Regions from separate parts of the Halalkalibacter krulwichiae genome, predicted to be linked through region 3. Evidence: riboswitches for the same ligand, from Rfam matches in the RefSeq annotation. Region 3 holds a riboswitch; each other region holds the start of a gene.
The links. Region 3 has a riboswitch for cyclic di-GMP ahead of sinI (DNA-binding anti-repressor SinI). Riboswitches for the same ligand answer to the same signal wherever they lie in the genome.

Region 1 (5,399 bases), 2.0 Mb from region 3:
TTGTCCACCCACAGCGTGACCGAGTGCCTCCATCGATAATGGCAAGGAGACATTGCCAAAGTTGCTTTTTTTGTTTTAGCGTGTTCCCTCTTGTCTTCTTATCTCAATCGCTTGTTTAAGCAGTAGATCGATTGCTTCTAACTTATCCTTTGGTGCATCTTGCTTAATATAGCGAATTGCTTTTATAATTGATTTAGGCATTTTATCTAATTCTTTCATCGAGAACATCCCTCACCTTAAAACACAAGAGCAATCGACTCACTCTCGCATGACAAATGACCTAGTTATTGTTTGATAATCGACAATCCGATTGGCTTTCCACATAATATCACAAATCTTTCACATTTTTGATGTTAAAAGAAGATTACCGATATTTACAAAATCCCTTTAAAATTCATAGGTTTTATCTCATTTCATCATATAATTGTATAAGCTAATCTGACACAATTCAACAACTTCCCTACGTCATTATTCGACATATTCCTATGAAATCGCAACCATGCCTTTAGTCTTAAAGAACTAGCAATAATTACCCTCCATTTACATGCGAAAGGACACTTCTTTTTCAGATGACAAGTGTCCTTTCTCTTCAATGCTAGAACAAGTTGAAAAACTTCTTTCTTTTCTTCACTCGCTCAGGCGGCATTAAGTTAATATGTTGTCCACTTACTACTAGCTCCGCATTCTCTTGAAACATGTACACCATTTGTAATCCAAATTGTTCCTCTAACACACGGTATGCTTCCCTCATATGAAACGGTCGACTTGTGATATTGTGAGCATCTGAGGCGATGAAATGAGCTAAGTTAGCCTCAATTAGCTGCTCTGATAAAGTTTTGATCTTTTTGCCAAGATGTCCCGCTAAGCTTGTTGCTGTAATTTGGGTTAACACGCCTGTATTCACAAGTTCAAATAGTTTATTCGGATCTTCTGAGAATACTTTGTTTCGTTCAGGATGGGCGATAATCGGCGTGCAACCTGTCATTTGAATGTCGTATAGAAGTCTTGATGTGTAGTGTGGAATGCTGTTTGTTGGTAACTCCACTAGGATGTATTTATGATCTTTAGTCATTGGTAGAACATCTTTTGAATTCAAGTTCTCAAGAAGGTCCCCATGTATTCGAACTTCTTGAGAAGGTAGTACATTAATGGCAATTTCAGCTTCCTTTAATGCTTGGTTTAATTCATCTACCTTTTGTAGGACGGATGGACCGTCATTTTCAAATGACGGGTGTTTATGATGAGGAGTCGCAATGATCGTTGTAATCCCTTCTGCTTCCGCTGCTCTCGCTAACTCTAAGCTTTCTGCTAGATTACGAGGTCCGTCATCTACTCCTGGCAGTATGTGACAATGGATATCAATCATTGCTTCTCCTCCTTACGATTGTTTATTTTTGGTTACTATAATAGTAATAATAATTTCCAGCTTCTATTTCTTTGTTGTTTAATACCGCACCAAGAATGTGTGCATTGGCTTTTTGAAGCAATTCTTTTGCTTTCTTCACACCTTCGCGTTCGGTTTTACCGCTAGAGACAACAAGTACGGTTCCATCACATTTGCTCGAGAGGATTTGTGCATCCGTTACGGCCATTACAGGTGGGCTATCTAGAATAATGACATCAAACATTTCTTGTGCACGTTCAAGGATCAAACCCATCATGCGTGAATTTAATAACTCAGCTGGATTTGGTGGGATCGGTCCACATGTTAATAATGATAAGTTTTCGATCTTTGTTTCTTGAATCGCTTGTTCTAAGCTTGATTGCTTTGTTAAAACATTTGTTAAGCCCGTTAAGTTTGGTGTGCTAAATGTGTAATGAGCTGTTGGCTTACGCATATCAGCATCGATCATTAGAACAGATTGTCCTGTTTGTGCCATAACCACTGCTAAGTTGGCTGCAGTTGTTGATTTTCCTTCTCCTGGTCCAGCTGATGTCACAAGAATCGTTTTGATCTCGCGGTCAACGGCTGAGAAAGCAATGTTTGATCGGATCGTACGGTATTGCTCTGAAATAGGAGAGCTTTTGCTAATGTCTGTAATCAGGTTTCGTTGGTTCTTCAATGTTAATTTTTTATCTTTACGAGCCATTTTGTTCACTCCTATTTCTTTTGTCTAGTTCCGCTTTTTTCGTCAAACGTTGCTATCACACCGAGTACAGGTAGATCTAGAACGTCTTCAATGTCTTTTTCTGTCTTCATCGTTGTATCTAAGTATTCAAGTAAGAAGGCAAGTCCGATTGCTGCCATTAATCCAACGACAAAGGCAATCGCCATGTTCAAGTTCGGATTTGGTTTTACCGGTGATGGTGATTCTGATACTTGTGCTGGTGATAAGATGCTGACGTTATCGACGTTCATAATATCGGCGATTTCACGTTGAAAGACGGTCGCAATTGTGTTGGCAATGTGCGCCGCTGTTGCTGGTTGTTCGTGTTCGACTGTAATGTTGACAACTTGTGAGTTATTTTGACTTCCGACGGTTACTTTGCTATTTAATTGACTAACGGACTCCGTTAAGTTCGCTTCTTCAATTACTTTTTCTAGAATGATTGGACTTTTGATAATAACGTTGTATGTGTTTATGAGTTCTATGTTTGTACGTATTTCGTTTGAGCTATAAAATTGATCATTGCTGCTCGCTTGGTTGACGAGAATCTGTGTTGAGCTTTGATAAATTGGTGTTAAGAGGTAAAAACTTACGAGTGCGCTAATTAATACAGCGATAATTGGGATAATAATAATGAGTTTCAAACGTCTGCGTAACGTTCGGAAAATATCTTGTAAGCTAATCGTTTCTTCCATTCTATTAAAGGACCTCCTAAATTTGTAATTAGCAATAGAAAGAATTATATCACAGATTGTCATTTTCTGTAGATGTTTTTGTTGCTTGCTTTATATAATTTAACTATAATTGCAGAAGAAATCCAGACCATATTTATGGAAATTTACTGAGACGTAAGAAAGAGGAGGGCCTTGTGAAGTCGAAAATTCTTATTACTTTAGGATTATTTTTTGGTGTTATTGCTGTCGCCGTTGGTGGGTACGGCTTCTATCTATATAAGTCTGTTACCGATACGGCGCAGGAGATTCATGAGCCGATTGAGCGTGTCACTGAAAAGCGAGAGGTGGAAGTTGATGTCGAACAAAGTGAGCCGATTTCCTTCTTAATTGCCGGTGTTGATTCACGTGGGGATGATCATGAAGGTCGATCGGATACGATTATTGTCATGACGGTTAATCCGGATGATCGTTCGGTAAAGATGTTAAGTATTCCTCGTGATACGCGGACAGAGATTGAAGGTCGAGGGTTGGACAAGATTAACCATGCCTATGCGTTTGGTGGGGTTGAGCTGACGATGGATACGGTGGAGCACTTCCTTGATATTCCGATTGATCATTATGTCAGTGTCAATATGGAAGGGTTTAAAGGGTTGATTGATGCGCTTGGTGGCGTGCAAGTCGAGAATGATTTTGCTTTTTCACAGAATGGGCATCGGTTTGAAGAAGGAACATTGTTCTTATCTGGTGATGAGGCTCTTGCATACTCGAGAATGCGTTATGAAGATCCGCGTGGGGACTTCGGCCGAAATGATCGCCAGCGTCAAATTGTCGAAGCGGTCATTCAAGAAGGAGCACAGATTAGTTCGATTACGAGAGCGGGTAGTATTTTAGAGGAAGTTGGGAAATCAGTAAGAACGGATCTTGATTTGGATGCGATGTGGAAGATTCAAGATAAGTACCGCGACGCTCGTCATCATGTTGAGCAAATGGAGATTAGCGGGGTTGGTACTCGTATTAATGGAATCTATTATTTAGAAGTTCCGGATGAGGAAGTCTCTCGTGTAAGTAATGAGCTTCGGGTTCATTTAGGCCTTGAAGTGGACGAGAGTGTGACAGTTGCTGAATAAGTTTGAAATAGAGATTCTTGGGGTATGAACCTTATGAATCTCTTTTTTTGTGTAAAAGTTGAATAAAACCTTAAAGTAATGTCAAGAATTGTCGATAATAGAAAAGTATCATGCGAAAAAGGCAAAGTCTGTGAAAGCAGATGACGCAAAGCTATAGGGGCTTCATTGGCCAATGAATTGGTCATTATGCCAGCCAGCTACCGAGAACTGCCTCCGTGTGATGACTTTATTTGGAGGAGGAATGACAATGTTTTACACACCAGAACAATTGCACAAGAGAAAGAAAATCAAGCAAGTTGCTTACACCGTTGTCCTTTCCACTGTTGGGATTGCACTAGCAGTTGGAGTTTCTGTCTTAGTCGGCGGAATGTAAGAATTGATTGATTGGCTCCTCGTGCCTATTGTCCTTGGGTGGAGCTTGTATTCCCTGATTTCCTAGATAGATTTCATCTATCTGGGGCATGATGTAAAAAGGCCTTCCAAGTTGGGAGGTCTTTTTTCGTACTTTTTTTCGGTTCGACAATATTCTCGGTTGATAGTGTACCTGGAGTTTCTTATAATGGAAGTAATTACATAAATAGATTATCACTATGAATATATTATAAAATAGATCGGGGGAAGATTGGACGATGCCTTTTATTAGTGTGAAGCCAGTATGGACACCACTTGCGTTAGTTGGAGTAAAACTATTAAAAGATACGGAAGATCGCTATTACTTAAAGATTTGGGGCGGAGAATTAAAAAAGATCATGTAGGTACTTTTACGTTCTATTATTCTGGGTCTTATTTCGCACTATTACATTCTTATATTATTTAGTAGGAGCCAGTTCTCGAGGGGAGAGCTGGCTTTTTGTTTTTAGTTGTTCTTTTCAATGAGGGATTCAATCGTCTTTAAGTGGTTGGTGTTGCTAATGATTTGCGATTCACCGACATATTGATCATCAATTTTTAGATAAGTCGTTGTGGTCCTTGAGAAGTTCTCTCTTATCTTATGATTTGCTGTTATTCCTATTGTGTATTTTCTATTTTGCACTCGGACATCGTCATCTTTTTTCAGTTTGATTTGATTGAGGTCTTCTAGGATTTCTTGAATGAGTGAGTCGTCTTCGATTGTCGTGCGTGCTGCGGGTTCGGCTCTGTCTCCAGATAAGTCGTTCACTGTTATGGAGATGCTTCTAATCTCGCTATCTTCGGGAACGAGGTCCTGGAATGTTGTGTATTTGGTTTGGTTGATTAGGAGAATGGTTCCGAGAATGATAGTGAGTGTTACGGCAAGTAGCGCGATTTTATTCTTGATGAAACGACTTAGTAGAAAGATAAGCGCCGTTAGGAGAATGGCTATTAGTAGGTAATGGAATAGTTGCCATGATAGATCAAAGAAAAGGTTCATAACTACCTCCTCCCCTTCCTTTGTGTCACATTAGGGTTAAAGCGACTGCCACTCGTTCGGCAATCGCTCTCGTTACTTTATTGTTTAAATGTTAACCCTT
Region 2 (5,399 bases), 1.1 Mb from region 3:
AGATATTGTTTTAGTAGAAGTAGGCTTAGGCGGCCGCTTAGATTCGACAAATGTGATTACGCCGATTCTATCGATTATTACGTCTATTGGTTTTGATCATATGCAAATCTTAGGAGAATCGCTAAAAGAAATTGCTTCAGAAAAAGCAGGCATTATTAAAGAACACGTACCCATTGTATCCGGTGTGTCGCAAGAAGATGCGAAAAGAGTGATCCAAGCTGTCTCAAATCAAAACAAATCTCCTCTTTATGTGTTAGGAAAACATTTTGATGAAGAGGTTGTCGCTGTTAATGAAGAGAGACAAGTTTTTACTTATACTCAAATAGGAAGAGAGCCTTTGGATGTCACAATTCAAATGTCTGGACCTCATCAACGTCAAAATGCTGCTATTGCCATACAAGCACTAGAATTATTAAGAACGAATAATCAGTTGGTTATTGATGATACACACATTCAAAAAGGACTCCTTTTGACAACATGGCCAGGGCGTTTTGAAGTGTTACAAGAAAGCCCGACGGTTATAGTGGATGGTGCACATAACAAAGAAGGAATGCAAGCATTGGCTGAAACATTAAAACTACACTATCCGAATAAAAATGTTCGCTTTTTAATAGCTGCAACGAAAGAAAAAGACATGAACAGCTTACTACAGCCATTTTTAGATTTTCAAGCAAGCTTTACGTTTACAACTTTTGACTTTGATCGAGCAGCAAAGGCAGAAAGCTTATCGACACAAGCTCCTGTTCAAACGAAACGTTATCACGAGAACTGGACGCAAGCTTTGCATGAAGAAATCGAACAAACCAAAATGGATGAAGTATTAATCATTTGTGGTTCTTTATATTTTATCGCTAGAGTAAGAGAAAAATGGAAAAATTTGATCTCTGTCATGTAGGGATAAAGGGTTATATAATAAATGCATAAAGGACATTGCTAGGTCTATTGGTGGTGGTGTTTGTCTTTTTGACTCGATGAGATACCCATCAAAAGACCTGGTTGAATTTAGTTTAATTTGTCCTTTTATGTGAATAAATGGTGATTACTAAGGAAAAAGTATTGACTTTAGCAATCTCTCAGAATACAATCAAAGTATCAAAAGAATAGTTTGGAAAGCATAGAAATACGACTTTTATTTGGGCACCTTAGTCGTATTGAGCGATTGGTGCAACCGGCCTTTTATGTTCTACTTATAGATTGTAGTAGAAAAATTGAAAGGCTATTTTTTATGGCATTTTTGTTAATTTCAGTACTTAAGGACTGTGACTTTAGTTACACCTTAGATATAAAAAAACTTATATTGGGAGATGAGTAAGAATGAGAAAGTTTATTCAAAAGCGTTTAAAGAATCAAAAAGGTTTAACGTTGATTGAGTTATTGGTGGTAATTGTTATTTTGGGGATTATTGCGGCGATTGTTGTACCCATGGTTATGGGGAATAGAGACAGTGCTGAAGCAAATGCGAATGCTCAGGTAAATAAGGTTGTTCAGGATGCATCTGAAAGGTATTATGCAATGACAGGAAGCTATGCTGCCAACGCAGCTGCTTTAGTAGCTGCCGATTACCTAAGAGAAGCTCCTAAGTGTGCGGATAACTCAACTCCGGCTTTTACCATAGATAATGATACGGGATCAATTACTGAGGTCTGTGAACCAAATTCCCTACCTTCCCCATCTACTGATTAATGTGTTTATTTTCTTTAAAAAGCTGTCGCTAGTTCATAGTGACAGCTTTTAAAAAATAATTAATGTTAAAAGGAGAAAAAGATATTGATTTGCGATTCTTATTTTTGGTTAATAGGGTTACTTTTAGGAAGCTTTCTCAACGTAGTCGCCATCCGTCTACTCAAAAAAGAATCAATCGCCTTCCCTCCTTCAAATTGTCCAAACTGCCATCATCGTTTATCGGTACTAGATTTAGTGCCTGTCTTTAGTTATCTCTTCTTAAAGGGGAAGTGCCGTTATTGCAAGGCGAAGATCTCTCCTCTCTATCCTGTTGGTGAGCTTGTAACAGCTTCTTCTCTTTTCCTCGTCTATAAAGTTGTTGGTGTGCAGCTTGAATTGCTTCCAGCGATTATTTTAACGACTGTTCTTGTGTTAGCTGTTTTGACAGACATTCGAGAAAAGTTAATTTTGGATGTGATTACGCTTCCAGCAATAGCGATCTTGTTAATAACTCGGCTGTTTATTGGTTCTGAACCGTTCTGGTTTTATGTAGTTGGCGGGGCTGTTGGTTTTGTATTGCTCCTTCTCATAGCGATCGTCAGCCGTGGCGGAATGGGTGGTGGTGATATAAAGCTTTATGCAGCAATTGGACTTGTGCTCGGACCATGGATGACGCTCTTAAGTTTCATGGTTGCCTCTTTTTTGGGGGCTGTTGTTGGCTTACTCTTAATCGTTACTGGAGTAGTAAAGAGAAAACAACCGATCGCGTTTGGGCCGTTTATTTTTATCGGAACTTTGATTGCTTATTTGTTCGGATATGACGTTTGGAATTGGTATGTCAGCTTGTGGCAGGGGTGAGTAGTTTGAAAAATGAGAAAGGGCTGACGCTTGTTGAATTGTTAGTAGCGATTGTCATTGTCGGGATTATTATTGTTCCATTATTGACGATTATGACTGGCACTTTTACGCGCACGGTTAGTCAAGAAAAAGAAACGCAAATTGCGTATATTGCTCAAGAGGTGATGGAGAAGGTTAGGTACTCAACAACAGGTACATTGAGTGTTGATACATATTGTTGGAGTAATATTAACGAACAATGTGAATCGCATGCTAACCTCCCTGCTCCTTATAGCAATTTGGTGATAGATGAGCCCGTAACTGTATTTGTTAAAGTCGATCCTTATGAGCATGAAGTGGATAATTTTTACCAAATAACAGTTAGGGTTGAGAAAAATAGTTTTATTAGTAGTGGGAAAGCTGGATTACATGAAAAAGAAAATAAAATTGAACTTGTTACGGTGGTGTTTCGACCGGATGAATAATCAAAAAGGAGTTACACTTGTAGAACTTTTAGTCGTAATTGCCTTAATGACTGTTATTACGATGGTTGCAGTAAGTCTCGTAAGTTATTCATTAAAGTCTGAACAAGTTGTATTTCATAAAAATGATACACAAAGGCAAGCTCGTTTTCTAATGGAATATATGACGAGGGAAATGCGTGATGGCGCAAGATGGATTGAAAATAAAGATTTGGGAACATTGGAACTAAGAAAAAATGATAAAACTCTCCTGATTTATAAAGAGAAGATGACCACCATCCTTTTAATAAATGGAAGTAATCAAGTTGTTTCTGAATCAGCTTCTATTCTTGTTTTTGAGAATGAAGAAGATGCTAATGAAGTTCGAATAATACTAGAAATCGGGGATACTAAACTAGCATCTACCATAATGTATTCTCGTTTTTGAGAAGGCGGTGATAGTGGTGAAAGATAAATTGGTTCAATCAGAATCAGGTGCCGCATTAATACTTGTTTTATTTGTTGTTGTTTTATTGGCTTCTGTTGGTTCTGCTATGTTGTTTTCGACGAGCTATAGCAAACAAACAATTGTTAGCAATGCAGAAGTTCAAGGGGAGTTTTATCGTGCGGAAGGTGCAATAGAGGTAGCTTTAAAAGAGATGGAGATCTATGAAAAAGGTGCAATTGCTTATCTACAAGAAGAATTACCTAAACAATTTTCAATTGGAGCTAAAAACGATATTCCAATTAAAGTATCACTCGAGTCATATGATAAGGAAACGAATACTTATGAAATTGGAGCACGTTATGCCTCTGAATCCAAAGTGAATAGAAATTTACTTTTAAATATACAAGAAGAGACAATTGTAAGTGGATATCTGAAATCCCCTTTATACTTTGTGGAAAATTTCAATTATAACGGAAGTAATAATCATGATACGCTTAAACTTTATGATAATAAATTAAAAATGTCTAATACAGATTTTAATACTGTTAAGGCACACTTAGAAATTCCTAACGATGCTAGTAATTTCGGGCATGAAAAAGTTAGTAGTTCCAAAAATTACATGTCAGGTACTCATTTTTTTGAGGTTTTAGATTATAGTGGAAACGATAATCAATTGTATATTGGACCAGACGCAATAGTAATGGTAAAAGAAATGAAAGTTACTGGTCAAGGGAACACTAGTAATATAGTAGTGGATGGAGTTTTAATTGTGAATGATTTAAACCATGGAGGGAACTTCCCAATTACTGTAAATGGCGCTTTGGTTGTAACAAGCAACTATAATGGTGCTGGAAAGCTAATAATAAACTCGGGTATCATTGTTAAAAACTTCTCAACAAGTGGCAACAATGATTTTACTGGAGAGGGAAAAGGAATTGATTGTTCATTAATTGGTCTTGCCAACGCAGGGCTTTGCAAAAAAGGGTCATCTGAGGATGTTACGAACACTTCAACAATTAAAGTTGAAGATTATAAAACTACAATCGGTAATAAATAATTAACTGAGGTGCTTACATGTTATTCAACAACAAATACACAGGCATAGACGTTCGTGACAACAAAGTGACATTTGCGACGATTAAGCTAGATAAGCAAGCTCCTGTTTTAGAGGAGGTTTATGAGCATTCACTCCAAGAAAACATTGTAGCAAATGGGGTTGTGGTCGAGAAAGGCTTGTTGTCAACGGCTGTTCGTAGTTATCTAAAGGGGAATAAAAAAGCTTCAAAAAAGGTTCATTTGTCGATCCCTACTCAAAATACGCTCATACGAAAAATTACGACTTTGCCTGATTTGGAGGAAAAAGATTTAGCGAAGCTGATTCGGTTTCAGATTGGGGAATCGATTCATATTCCGTTTGAGGATCCGATTTATGATTTTGTCAAAATTGGGTCGGTCATCCCAGAACGAAATGGGGTAAGGACAGATGATGATTTTACCCTTGAGGAACTAGCGAACAATGTTGAAAAGGACATTCAGGGACCGCGAAGTGAGATTTTGTTTTTTGCGACGTCGCGTTCTATTTCAGAAGATTTAATGGAGTCATGTGAAGAGGCTGGTTATAAGCCGCTTACAGCTGAGCTAAGAGGGTTGTCACTGCAACGGTTGTTAATGTATTTGCATCCTAGCTGGTTAAAAGATACAGCGATGATTCTCGATGTTTCCGAAGAGACGGTCGATATCCACATTTTCAAACACGATCTCATTGTTTTCTCGAGAACGATGGCGCTTGAGGAGCCTGATGAGAGGAGCCCTAGACAAGATGAAGACGTCCTCGCTTTTTCGGATGAAGTTGCAGAAGAGACTGTTACACAAGTTGCAGCCGCAAGAGAAGGTTCAACGAAACGTCTAGACGAGTATGTTTCTTCTGTCATTACCGAGATTCAAAGAGCGCAGAATTTCTTTAGGTATTCACTTGGGGAACGTGATAGTGA
Region 3 (5,399 bases):
CTACTGCAACATAATCTCCTGTGAAATCATCTTTATTTTGATTTTCTAATACATTTTCACGGACCATTAAACCAAAAGCCACTTGATTATTAGCAGTCCAAGAATCAACATGTGCAGTTGCTGTAAGTTCATAATTTCCATCAATAGGTACGTTTTTATAATAATACGTCATTCCTTCTGTGTTACTAGCAATCTTGCCTTTATCATCAGAGCTACGAAGAGTTACGGTTTGATCCTCGTTCTCTGTAATTTCGAAATGTTCATATGTGTAGTTACCTTGCCCTCCATTATCACCAAAAACACTCCCCTGCCACTCACTCGAAACCGAGATCATCTCCCGGTCAACATCGCCCTCTGCCTCGTTGGCAAAAACAGCGAGATTCATTGGTGAGACAATTAAAATGATTGTCAGTAACATTGCAATATACCGTCTGCATTCTCTATTCATTTCCTGCCCCTTTCTAAATTACAAGATTAAAGAACGAACGAATCATACTCCTCCTTTCAAGTCAGGCATTTTAACAACGTTGTTATTTCGAACAACAAACAGTTCCTTTAACAACGTTGTTATTTCGACACTATTGTAATCGCTTACATATTCGTTCGTCAACGGTCTTTTAGGCTTGGTTTAAAAGTCCCCACAACGATTTGTTGCTATAAAATTAGACTCTCTTTTTAAACACCATCCCATGCTATATTTAAACAAACGTTTAATTAATTTACTAATAGTACATCAAATTCTTCTAGTTCTAAAAGCAAAAACTATGTTATTTCCAAGGCAAGCGCAGTTTTCTACAAATTTCTGTATAAAAAAACCTCCTAATCTGTTATAGATTAGGAGGGAATTTTTAAAAAACTGGTCAAACTTGTCTATGCATGTCTTTTGTCATGAAAGCAACATTTAAGATTGCAACCAGGAAAAAAGTAACGCTCTAACACCTTAAATCAATTTAAAAGAGGTAGTAATTCGTTCGTTTAACTTGAAAAAATTATAGATCTTTCGCGTAAAATCCTAACTTTTTCAATTGAACGATCATGTTCTCTTTTTCATTTTCATCTAAACCACCAAATATATCTTGAATTGCTTCCCTATGTTTAGGAAAAATATCGTTCATAAGCTGCGTTCCTTCTTCTGTTATTGCGGCATATGTAACACGACGATCTTTCGGACATGGTTTTCTAAACAGAAAGTTCTTTTTCTCAAGCTTATCAACTACATAAGTTATACTGCTGCTCGCAAGCAATACTTTTTCGCCAATCTTTTGGATAGGCTGATCACCTTTGCTATAGAGAAGTTCTAATACCGCAAACTCTGTTGGGTTTAAACCATACGTTTTTATGTCTTCCTCTACTCGCTTCGTAATAGTTTGAACTGCTCGTGACAATACAACGAATAATTTCAACGATTGGTCTTGATCATTTATTTTCATTATTCATTCATTCCTTTATTTTTTATCTCAGTTTCGAGATAATTATACCGTTATAAATACCTCTTTGTCAATGATCCCACTTGTGTACCATAAACAAAGGGACGTTTCAAAAAGCCAATTATTGACCTTTTGGACGCCCCTTTGGGAATTGCTTACAGCTTTAACTTCGTATGTAAGGTTACCAATTCTTTTGCTAATGTATCAATACGATCGTTTACCTCTTCATTTGTAATCACATTGTTTTGATCAAAGCAGCTGCTGTGTACAAACACATTCGTAGGTGTAATAGCTTTAAAGAAAGACAAGATTGGCTTTAATTGATTATCTGCAACAAGGAAATGTTTGTCTGATCCAGCTGTAGTTACAGTTCCAACCACTTTTGATTCGAAAACATTCGTAGGCAGATGATCAAATAAGTTTTTCAATGCACCAGTAATAGATGCTTGATAAATTGGCGTACCAATCACAAACAAATCAGCTTCTTTTATTTTCGTAATGACCATTTGCGTGTCCTGATTATATTGATCGAACGGCTTCCCCGTTACGAATTCAACATTTAACTCTTTCATATCGATTAATTCAATTTCTAATTTAGGCTCTAACTCTTTCGCTCTTTTTAGAACCTCATTTACAGCTATAGCCGTTTTTTCTCCAATTAAAGACCCAGAAACCCCAAGTAATTTCATTTTAATCGCTCCTAACTTTATCGTACTTTTCTATTTTACCTAAAATATCCTATTTTATTATTAAAACAGAAATTAATAAAAAGTACAAAACATAAAGCTTATTTAGCCAAATGGTCCTATAATCCCTTTTATGAAGATTGTATATAACTGTCGATTTTTTTGGATTTTTTTTACTAATTACGATATCGATATTATGTTACTATTTTATTAGATTAACAACATAATTAACGTAAAAAGGGTTCAAATGTAAGATTTTACCTATTTTTTCACTCTATAAAATTCGTTGTTCTTTGTTTCTTATTACATTTAAATAATGAAAAGGCAAACTTATTGAAAGATAAGGACGCAAAACTTCAGATCTAAGGTGAATTTTATTACTAGGATGGCTGAGTTACCGAACAAATGGAGGATGGAAGATGATTTTTTCGCCAGAGGACGAAAGAAAAAGTTCGTTAGATTTGGAGTGGCTTCAGCTATTATTGGAAGCAAAAAGAATAGGTCTCACCCCTAAAGAAGTTAGGGATTTTATCATGCTCAATAAAAACAAATAATCGGACTATCAGCCTTAATAAGAAATGTAGAATACGTTTAGAAAATGTAGGATGAAGGAAAACCTCCATCCTTTTTTTAGATTACCGTATATTTTATCTACTCTTGTTCTGTGTTAGCAAATAGTTTTATCAGAAATGGCAAAGCTAAAAACAATGCCAGTACTCTTGCCATCTGCAATGTTGCTACTAGTGCTGCATCCATGTTCAATGCAGCAGCAGTTGAAGCCATCTCTGCTGCTCCTGCTGCAACAATCCCTAATAAACTTGAAAGCCAATCAATCGGTGTTAGCACAAAGAAGATTGTAGCAAGGCCTAGGCTCATCATAAAGTAAATGAATAAGGTTATTGCACTAATACCACCTATTTCCTTTAGTTGTAAAAGTGCTTTTCGATCAAAGCGAATCCCAATTATTGCTCCCATAATCGACTGTGCAATTCCCATTATAAATCCCGGTACCTCTATTGTAGGAAATAGCAGATGACATAGAAAGCCTAAACCAATCGCAAAAAATAATGAAGAACCAGGAAAATTCACCCGTTTGCTTAATAAAATAGTTACCAGCATGATCGATATTAAAATACTTATGGAGAGAAAGACTTGAGACACATTTACATCGATAAAATAATTCGATTGCTTCCCGGCAATAGGTTCATTTAAACCTACGACTAAAGGGATCACTAACACAAACAAAGTAATTCTCGTTGTATGGAAGGCTGCAACCACTTGTTCATTCGCTCCATACTGATGACTTAGGGCAATTACCTCAGACGCTCCCCCAGGTAAGCAGCAAAAAAATGCCGTATTGTGGTTTAAATTTGAGTAACGCTTTAAAAACTTTCCTAACAAAATGCCACTTATAATCGTAATCGTTAACGTGATAAAAAATGGTAAGAGCAATGCTTGATAATTTAAAAATTGTTCAGGTCTAAGCATCAAGCCAATGTTTGCACCGATAATCGCTAATACAACAGTAAATAGCTTATTAGGTAAATAGATTTTCATAATAAAAAATGAACAAACCATTCCAGCTAATATGGAACCGAGTAACCAACCTGCCGGGATGTTTAGAAGAGAGAAAAGTCCTCCAACCATTACAGCACTCAAAATATATACTAGTTTTTTACTCAAAAGAAATCGCCTTCTTTAAATAATTGAATTTATTTCGCATCTCTAATAGTATAACACTTATTTCAAAATTTTGGATAAAGTGAAATTCTAATAAAAAATAAATGATGGATTGTTAATTCATAAACTTTGATGAAATGTAAGAGAAGAATAGTGTATAATTTATGAAGCTCTCTTATTCAATGAGAACATGGCAAATACATAAAAGGCAGTGAGTATATTATGAAGTTTTTCAAACCTGATTTTGAGCTCCATCATTTTTCTGATATTACAAAAGAGTGGTTGGAGAAAAACAATGTTCAAACGATTTTCTCCGATTTAGATAGTACGCTGGCAACTCACGATCAGCCTGGTGATGATGAGCTGATTGATTGGATTCAAATGTTAAAAAACAATGGTGTTCAATTGGTAATTGCCTCTAATAATAGTCAGGGGCGTGTCGATCGCTTTTGTGAGCCGCACGGCATCATCGGCTTCGGAAAATGCAAAAAGCCTTCCGCTTCAGAGGTGAGAAAACATATGAATACACTAGGTGCTAAAGATGATACTACACTTTTTCTGGGCGATCAGCTATTCACTGATATTTGGTGTGGCAAAAATGTAGGTATTCGAACCGTGCTCGTTAACCCGATAGGCCAAGAACATGAGCCTATTCAAATTGTTTTTAAACGAAAAATTGAAAATTGGATTAAAAAGCGTTGGTAAGAGAAATGAGCTTGGATGTTGCAATGATTTGTTGCGTCATCCTTTTTTTGTACTCTTTACATCTGTTTAACCCAGTAATACGATTCTTTAAAAAAGTCATGTTTTTCGTTTCTACTTTTCACATGAAATTTCACTTCTCTAGTTATACTAAATTAGGGAGGTATCTTAACAAAATGACATATTTCTTAACGATTCTTATGCTCTTATCCCCTTTTTTAACTCCTGATGATTTAACTGTTACACATGAGGGTGAAACGATTGCCACTGTAAACAGGGAAGACTTCTACCTGCCTTTAATTGGTAAAGAAATGATTGATCATGATAAATATCATTTCTTTTTGACTAAAGTGGAACAAAAAGTTTTTCTGCCTCCTGTTAATGCGAAAATCGCTAAAAATGGTCAATTGATTCCGGAACAGATTGGGTATATGCTCGATAAGCGCCAATTTAAAGAAAGATTCTACCAATATTATTACGGTATTGAATCAGCTGAGTTAAAAGTACCGATACGGCCTGTACATCCAAAAGTAAATAGCGAAATTTTGTCCAATATTCGTGTTCAACGTATAGGACAATATGTAACCTATTTTAACAATCGTAACAAAGAGCGTTCGCATAATATTCATTTGGCGACCGAAGCTATTAACAATCATGTTGTGTTTCCTGGTGAAACTTTTTCATTCAATCAGGTTGTCGGAAAACGGACTCGAGAACGTGGGTATTTATCAGCTCCTGTTATAGTCCGAGGGGAATTATCGGAAGATATCGGAGGTGGTATTTGCCAAGTTTCATCAACGTTATACAATGCGATTGACCATGCTGGTTTAAAAGTTATTCAGCGCTATTCTCATAGCAGGAGGGTCCCTTATGTTCCACGTGGGCGTGATGCAACAGTTAGTTG
Region 4 (5,399 bases), 1.8 Mb from region 3:
GACTTGCGACGTTATCAACAGAAGAAGCAGCCGCTGTAAAAGAACAGATTTTAACAAAAATGGTTCAGATTTCAAGTGAACAAGCCCAGCAACAGCTCGAGAATAAGCAGTTTTCTGCTGCGATCGCAACGATCAACCAAGCACTTGAGTATGTAAGAGATCATCAAACATTGCTTTCGTTTAAGGAGAAAATTGAACAGGAGCGAAATGCGTTTGAACAAGCTGAGCAAAACCGGCTTGAGCAGGCACTCGAAGCAGCTGCCCAAGAAGAGCTCCAAAACCAAACCGCTGCTGTTGAAGTCATTTCATTCGATTACGAAGTCGATGAGTTCGGTGATTTGTACGTGAGCGGCGAAATTAAAAATGTCGCGACAAAAGATATTTCAGCCGTGACTATTGAATATGCAGTGTATGACGTTGAGGGTGAACACCTTTATGACGGGTCAACAACCGTCTATCCTTATTACATCGGCCGCGGCGAACCAGGATCATTTGAGGATACAGTGTTTTATCTTTTTGAAGAGGTAGACGTTGAAATTGAAAACATCTCATGGTATGTCGAATAAGGAGCGAAAGAAATGAAGAAACAGTGGATCATCAGCAGCTTGCTGACCGTCTTCATCTGGGGAGCTGGTGCTTATGCATTTTTCTCCATAAAAGATGATGTACCGAGTCAACTAAATACGGAATCTATGCTTCTAGCAAGTGCCCCACTTGAAGGAGAAGATCCGTCTGCAGAAAGAGAATTAAAAGAGATTATCGATGAAACACAAAAACTCGTTGTTCACATTGAACTTGAGGACGACTCTCTCGGCTCTGGTTTTTTATATAACGACCAAGGCGATGTCGTCACGAATGCCCACGTCGTCGGCAATGCGACAGAGGTTCAAGTGAAAACGACCGACAACCGCGAATTTTCCGGTACTGTTATCGGCCTTAGCGAAACGATTGATGTCGCGCTCGTTCGTGTCGACGGCTTAAAAGGAACAGAGTCTCTCAACATGAGGAAAAAAAAGCGTGCTGAAGTAGGCGATGAAGTGCTGGCGATCGGAAGCCCGCTTGGTTATCAAAATACCGTGACGACCGGGATTGTCAGTGGCTTGGAGCGAGCATTTGAAGTTCCTCCTTATCACTACGAAGACATGTATCAAATTTCCGCACCGATTGCTCCAGGCAATAGCGGCGGTCCGTTGATTGACCGTAAAACCGGAGAGGTGCTTGGCATCAATTCGGCTGCCGCCGATCAAGGGTCGATTGGCTTTAGTATTCCGATGCCTAATGTGATTACACTTATTGAAGGCTGGTCGAAAGAACCGATGACAACTTTGCCAGTTCTCGATTTCACATCAAATTCCGTTGAATATGAGTATGACACCAATTTAGACGAAGACTACGCACAATTTCTCGTAAGCTACTTTTACGAAAGCCTTGATCAGCAAGACTATGTCACAGCCTATTCGTTGCTTGGCAGCTCATGGCAAGGAAATCTACCTTATGAAGATTTTCGAGAAGGCTATATCGATACGAAGGCCGTTTCAATCGAGGAACTTACAGTGAACAGCAGTGAAGAGATTACCGTAGTCGCCATTATTACAGCACAAGAACGTACGGACGATGGCGATACGTTCAGCCAGTACAGAGTCACTTACACGATCGGTTATGAAAATGATCAAATGAAGATCCTCTCCGGTTGGGGCGAGGAGTTAGAATAGCAACGAAACCGTCGGCAAAAAGCATCTCGCGTGAAAACGAGGTGCTTTTTGGTGTTTTTTTAGCTTTCTTTTGGAAAATACTCTGAGCCTCTCCCCTGACAGGCACGGCTTTCCCCATCATTCGTATGATAGAGAAAACAACACATACGGAGTGACGATCCAATGAATAGACTACAAACAAACTTAACACCCCTCCTCCCCGCTTTCATTCATACGAAAGAAGGAAAACGTTGGGGATACATCAACAATCAAGGGCAATTCGTGCTCCCTCCTCAATTTGAGGAAGCAGATGATTTTCAGGAAAACGGGATGGCGATTGCTAGGCTGAACGGGAAAGTCGGGTTAATAAACGACACAGGGCAATTCGTTATCGAACCACAATATAATTCAATGTTGCCCTTTACAGAGAACCGCGCCATTGTGACGGATGATGAAGGTTTTTCCGTTATCAATGAGCAAGGTCAGGTGTTAACAAAAAAAACATACGGACTGATTAACCCTTATCAGGAAGGCAGAGCGATTTTTGCCGAGACGCGCGACGATCAATTTTTGTATGGCTATTTAGATGAGGATGGAAACGAGCATATTCCACTACAGTTTGAACTCGCTTATGATTTTTCAGATGGCAAGGCTCTTGTGAAAATCAAGGAGAACGAGTTTGCTCTCATTAATCGTGATGGACACATCGTTCAAAGCTATCCTTATGCGTCGATGATGAGCTATAGCGAAGGACTTATCGCCTTTGCAAAAACGTACCAGGATAATTGGGGATATGTAGATGAACAAGGAACTGTGATGATCGAACCACAGTTCACTTACGCTTTGCCATTTCAAAACGAGCGCGCAATCGTCAATGCTGCAGAAGGCATCGACAATCAATATGGCTTGATTAATCGCGATGCGAGCTACATTCTTCCACCAACCTATCAGGATATGACGCAACTTGGCAACGGGCGTGTCGCGGTTGGGCGCGCGTTCGATCCGGAGCGCCCCTTTACTGGCTCACGCTACGGAATCGCTACGACCGACGGCTCCGTGTTGACCGATTTTCTTTATGATCAGGTTGCCGAATATAAAAATGGACTCAGCTCGACGACAGCCGGCCAGTTCACTTTTTTCATTAACGAAAGTGGCCAGCGTGAGCCCTCGCTTCCTGTGATCCCAGGCATCGGTACAATCACGATCATTGATGATGTCATTCAAGCCAATGTCGACCACAGTTTGTCCTATTATGATCGTGCTGGCAACATTGTCTATCAACCTAACACCGTCTTCCCACTCGACGACCAATACCGAATTCATATTCGAAAATACAGCCCGAACAAAGATTATCTCGTCTATTATCCACAAATTGAAGGAATGACAAACGGCGAAGCTGAGAAAAACGTCAATGCCATCCTTCGTCAAAAATCACTCGTACTCCCGGTTCCATCGACTCAGTTGGATTACGGCTACTACGGTGATTTCTCGGTAGCCTTTTTCCAAAACCATTTGCTCATCTTAAAATTAGAAGGCTACCGCTATCCATTTGGCGCCGCACACGGCATGCCGTACCAAGTGCACGTCTCCATTGATTTAGGTACCGGGCAAATCTATCAGCTTAAAGACCTTTTCAAACAAGATAGTGACTATGTAAAAGAATTAAGTGATATCGTTGGCCAACAGATAAAAGACCAAATGGAACAAGGGCATACCTACTTTTTCCCAGACCAATACCGCGGCATCACACCCGACCAAGCCTTCTACGTAACCGATGACGCACTTGTCCTTTACTTTGAACCATACGAAATCGCAGCTTATGTTGCCGGTTTCCCTAGCTTTACCATCCCTTTTAAAGAAATCGAGGGAATCCTTGATTTTACTAGTTCATTTTGGCGATCTTTGCATGAATGAATGTTGAAAGGCCACTTGTATGAAGTGGCCTTTCTTTATTAATATAACGGTTGATAAGGCCGTTGCTGCCCTTGCTGGGGCGGACAATGAGGAAAAGGATTAATATCTTGAATGCTATGAAAATCATAATGCTTCAGAGCAAATTGAGCCTGATACAAATATTCCATTACATATATTTGTCCTCCATACGCATCACACAAAACCCCTGACGTACCTTGACCGTTCTTAAAAGACACACCAATCGGCTGCCCCATGAGTTGCCACACCTTTTGTTGCCAATTCATTAAAGATCTCTCCCTTCCGTTTACTTTATGTGGGAGAGTGTTTAGGGGTGAGGGTAGGCTGAGGCGTTTTGCTCCTACCTTGATGATAATGAGTTCTTCTTAACTTCCATTGCCTTCGCAGCCCACTAAAAAAAGCCAACACACATGTGCTGGCTCAAACAATCATTATAAACCTTTAAAATCTTCCTCGGATAGGTAAAATTCCCTAATCATGTCTCGAACAACTAGGTCAACGGCTTTGACCTCTCCTAGGTTGATTTGCTTTAACTCTACTAAATCTTCTTCTTCAAGCTGCTCAAACAAGGAGTTCTTTGTTTCAATTAACTTTTGAACATAGTTAATAAGTTGCTTCTTCCCAACGGTTTCAGACACACTAAATCCTCCTTTTGTTAATCGACAAAAGGTATTAAATTCGGCAACTGGCTAGCATAGTTTCATAACTTTAGCCCCTATAGTTTTGCGTCATCACTTTTCAATGATTTTGCCCTTTCGTTCGATTAGGTTTTTAGTTATATGCTTATTGTACTATCGTTGTAGTGAAAACGGTAGGGGTTATTTTATTTTTCTTAACGTTTATTGAAGAGATAATTAGTATCTAAATATCATTGCTCCCTTATCTAGGAAATTCAGTTAGTAATTTCAAGGTATTACTCCTATATTTCCCCTGCATTTCGGTTTACTAAAGTAATAGCCATGAATTTTGATCGGTTGGTGTATGAGACCCAAAAAAAGCCACCACACCCTCTCTTACCAAAGGCGTAGTGGCTTTCCCTTATTCCTCAAACGCATCCGGATAAACAGTTGTATTAAACACTTCACCGGTCTCTGCGTTTTCTAAATGAATTGTTACGTCAATCTTATCTGGATCGTCTCCGTTAAAGATCTGATAATACATCCCAGTCATCGCTAATCCTAATGCAGCGAATCCATCAAAGCTATTTTCAAAAGCTTCTTGGTCAACAACGAGCGTAAACTCTGAATAAGATTGGTTCGATCTCACATCCGCAATTGATGGGTAATCGTCACTCTGTTTGATTTCTTCGATATTCGCTTCAATTCCCTCTCTCATCTCGCTCATCATTTCGTTATGAGTCGAGCGCGACATTTTATACGTAAGCGAGCCATCCTCATTTTCTGTTACTTCTTTTACGCCGGCTTCTTTTGCATCAGCGATCACTTGGTCGATGTCTTGATCTTCAAGCATCATTGGCGGAATCGTAATTTCGACGTTCAAGAGACCACGGTCAACTTCAACCGATTGCTCGTCCTCCTCCGTTGCTTCTTCCTCTTCCCCAGGGGCTTCAGCTACTTCATCGGCATCAAGTTCCTCATCTGCTTGTGGCTGTCCGCACGCTGCGAGAAACGCAATAAACAGCACTATGAATAACCATGTTACATTCTTTTTCATTTAAAACCCTCCTATTTGGAAAATAAAATCCATTTACTAGTATGCCAAATAAAGGTGTTTTTAACAGGCTGTTTTAGGGTGATTGTTGCTTAAGGACATATT

Region 1: it holds a riboswitch for cyclic di-GMP, as region 3 does, so the genes downstream of both, BkAM31D_RS23785 (hypothetical protein) here and sinI (DNA-binding anti-repressor SinI) in region 3, are expected to answer to the same signal.
Region 2: it holds a riboswitch for cyclic di-GMP, as region 3 does, so the genes downstream of both, BkAM31D_RS24725 (competence type IV pilus major pilin ComGC) here and sinI (DNA-binding anti-repressor SinI) in region 3, are expected to answer to the same signal.
Region 4: it holds a riboswitch for cyclic di-GMP, as region 3 does, so the genes downstream of both, BkAM31D_RS20095 (hypothetical protein) here and sinI (DNA-binding anti-repressor SinI) in region 3, are expected to answer to the same signal.

The regions. Positions count from the first base shown of each region.
Region 1 covers NZ_CP020814.1:4,147,613-4,153,011, forward strand. The annotation lists gene BkAM31D_RS23780 (hypothetical protein) at 76-219, opposite strand; gene BkAM31D_RS20920 (tyrosine-protein phosphatase) at 596-1,366, opposite strand; gene BkAM31D_RS20925 (CpsD/CapB family tyrosine-protein kinase) at 1,389-2,090, opposite strand; gene BkAM31D_RS20930 (YveK family protein) at 2,102-2,803, opposite strand; gene BkAM31D_RS20935 (LCP family glycopolymer transferase) at 2,977-3,909, shown strand; cyclic di-GMP riboswitch class I at 4,020-4,114, shown strand; gene BkAM31D_RS23785 (hypothetical protein) at 4,082-4,282, shown strand; gene BkAM31D_RS24610 (hypothetical protein) at 4,539-4,664, shown strand; gene BkAM31D_RS20940 (hypothetical protein) at 4,766-5,299, opposite strand; gene BkAM31D_RS20945 (RNA polymerase alpha subunit C-terminal domain-containing protein) at 5,377-5,399, opposite strand, start outside.
Region 2 covers NZ_CP020814.1:3,287,482-3,292,880, reverse strand. The annotation lists gene BkAM31D_RS16645 (bifunctional folylpolyglutamate synthase/dihydrofolate synthase) at 1-895, shown strand, start outside; cyclic di-GMP riboswitch class II at 1,100-1,183, shown strand; gene BkAM31D_RS24725 (competence type IV pilus major pilin ComGC) at 1,315-1,683, shown strand; gene BkAM31D_RS16635 (prepilin peptidase) at 1,768-2,520, shown strand; gene BkAM31D_RS16630 (prepilin-type N-terminal cleavage/methylation domain-containing protein) at 2,526-2,984, shown strand; gene BkAM31D_RS16625 (PilW family protein) at 2,977-3,408, shown strand; gene BkAM31D_RS16620 (hypothetical protein) at 3,425-4,465, shown strand; gene pilM (type IV pilus biogenesis protein PilM) at 4,483-5,399, shown strand, end outside.
Region 3 covers NZ_CP020814.1:2,166,588-2,171,986, reverse strand. The annotation lists gene BkAM31D_RS10925 (right-handed parallel beta-helix repeat-containing protein) at 1-448, opposite strand, end outside; gene BkAM31D_RS10920 (MarR family winged helix-turn-helix transcriptional regulator) at 990-1,433, opposite strand; gene BkAM31D_RS10915 (NADPH-dependent FMN reductase) at 1,583-2,116, opposite strand; cyclic di-GMP riboswitch class I at 2,427-2,515, shown strand; gene sinI (DNA-binding anti-repressor SinI) at 2,533-2,667, shown strand; gene BkAM31D_RS10905 (AbrB family transcriptional regulator) at 2,765-3,796, opposite strand; gene BkAM31D_RS10900 (YqeG family HAD IIIA-type phosphatase) at 4,016-4,498, shown strand; gene BkAM31D_RS10895 (VanW family protein) at 4,672-5,399, shown strand, end outside.
Region 4 covers NZ_CP020814.1:3,984,934-3,990,332, forward strand. The annotation lists gene BkAM31D_RS20075 (FxLYD domain-containing protein) at 1-566, shown strand, start outside; gene BkAM31D_RS20080 (S1C family serine protease) at 579-1,712, shown strand; gene BkAM31D_RS20085 (WG repeat-containing protein) at 1,875-3,605, shown strand; gene BkAM31D_RS20090 (hypothetical protein) at 3,644-3,889, opposite strand; gene BkAM31D_RS20095 (hypothetical protein) at 4,055-4,261, opposite strand; cyclic di-GMP riboswitch class I at 4,301-4,385, opposite strand; gene BkAM31D_RS20100 (hypothetical protein) at 4,662-5,297, opposite strand.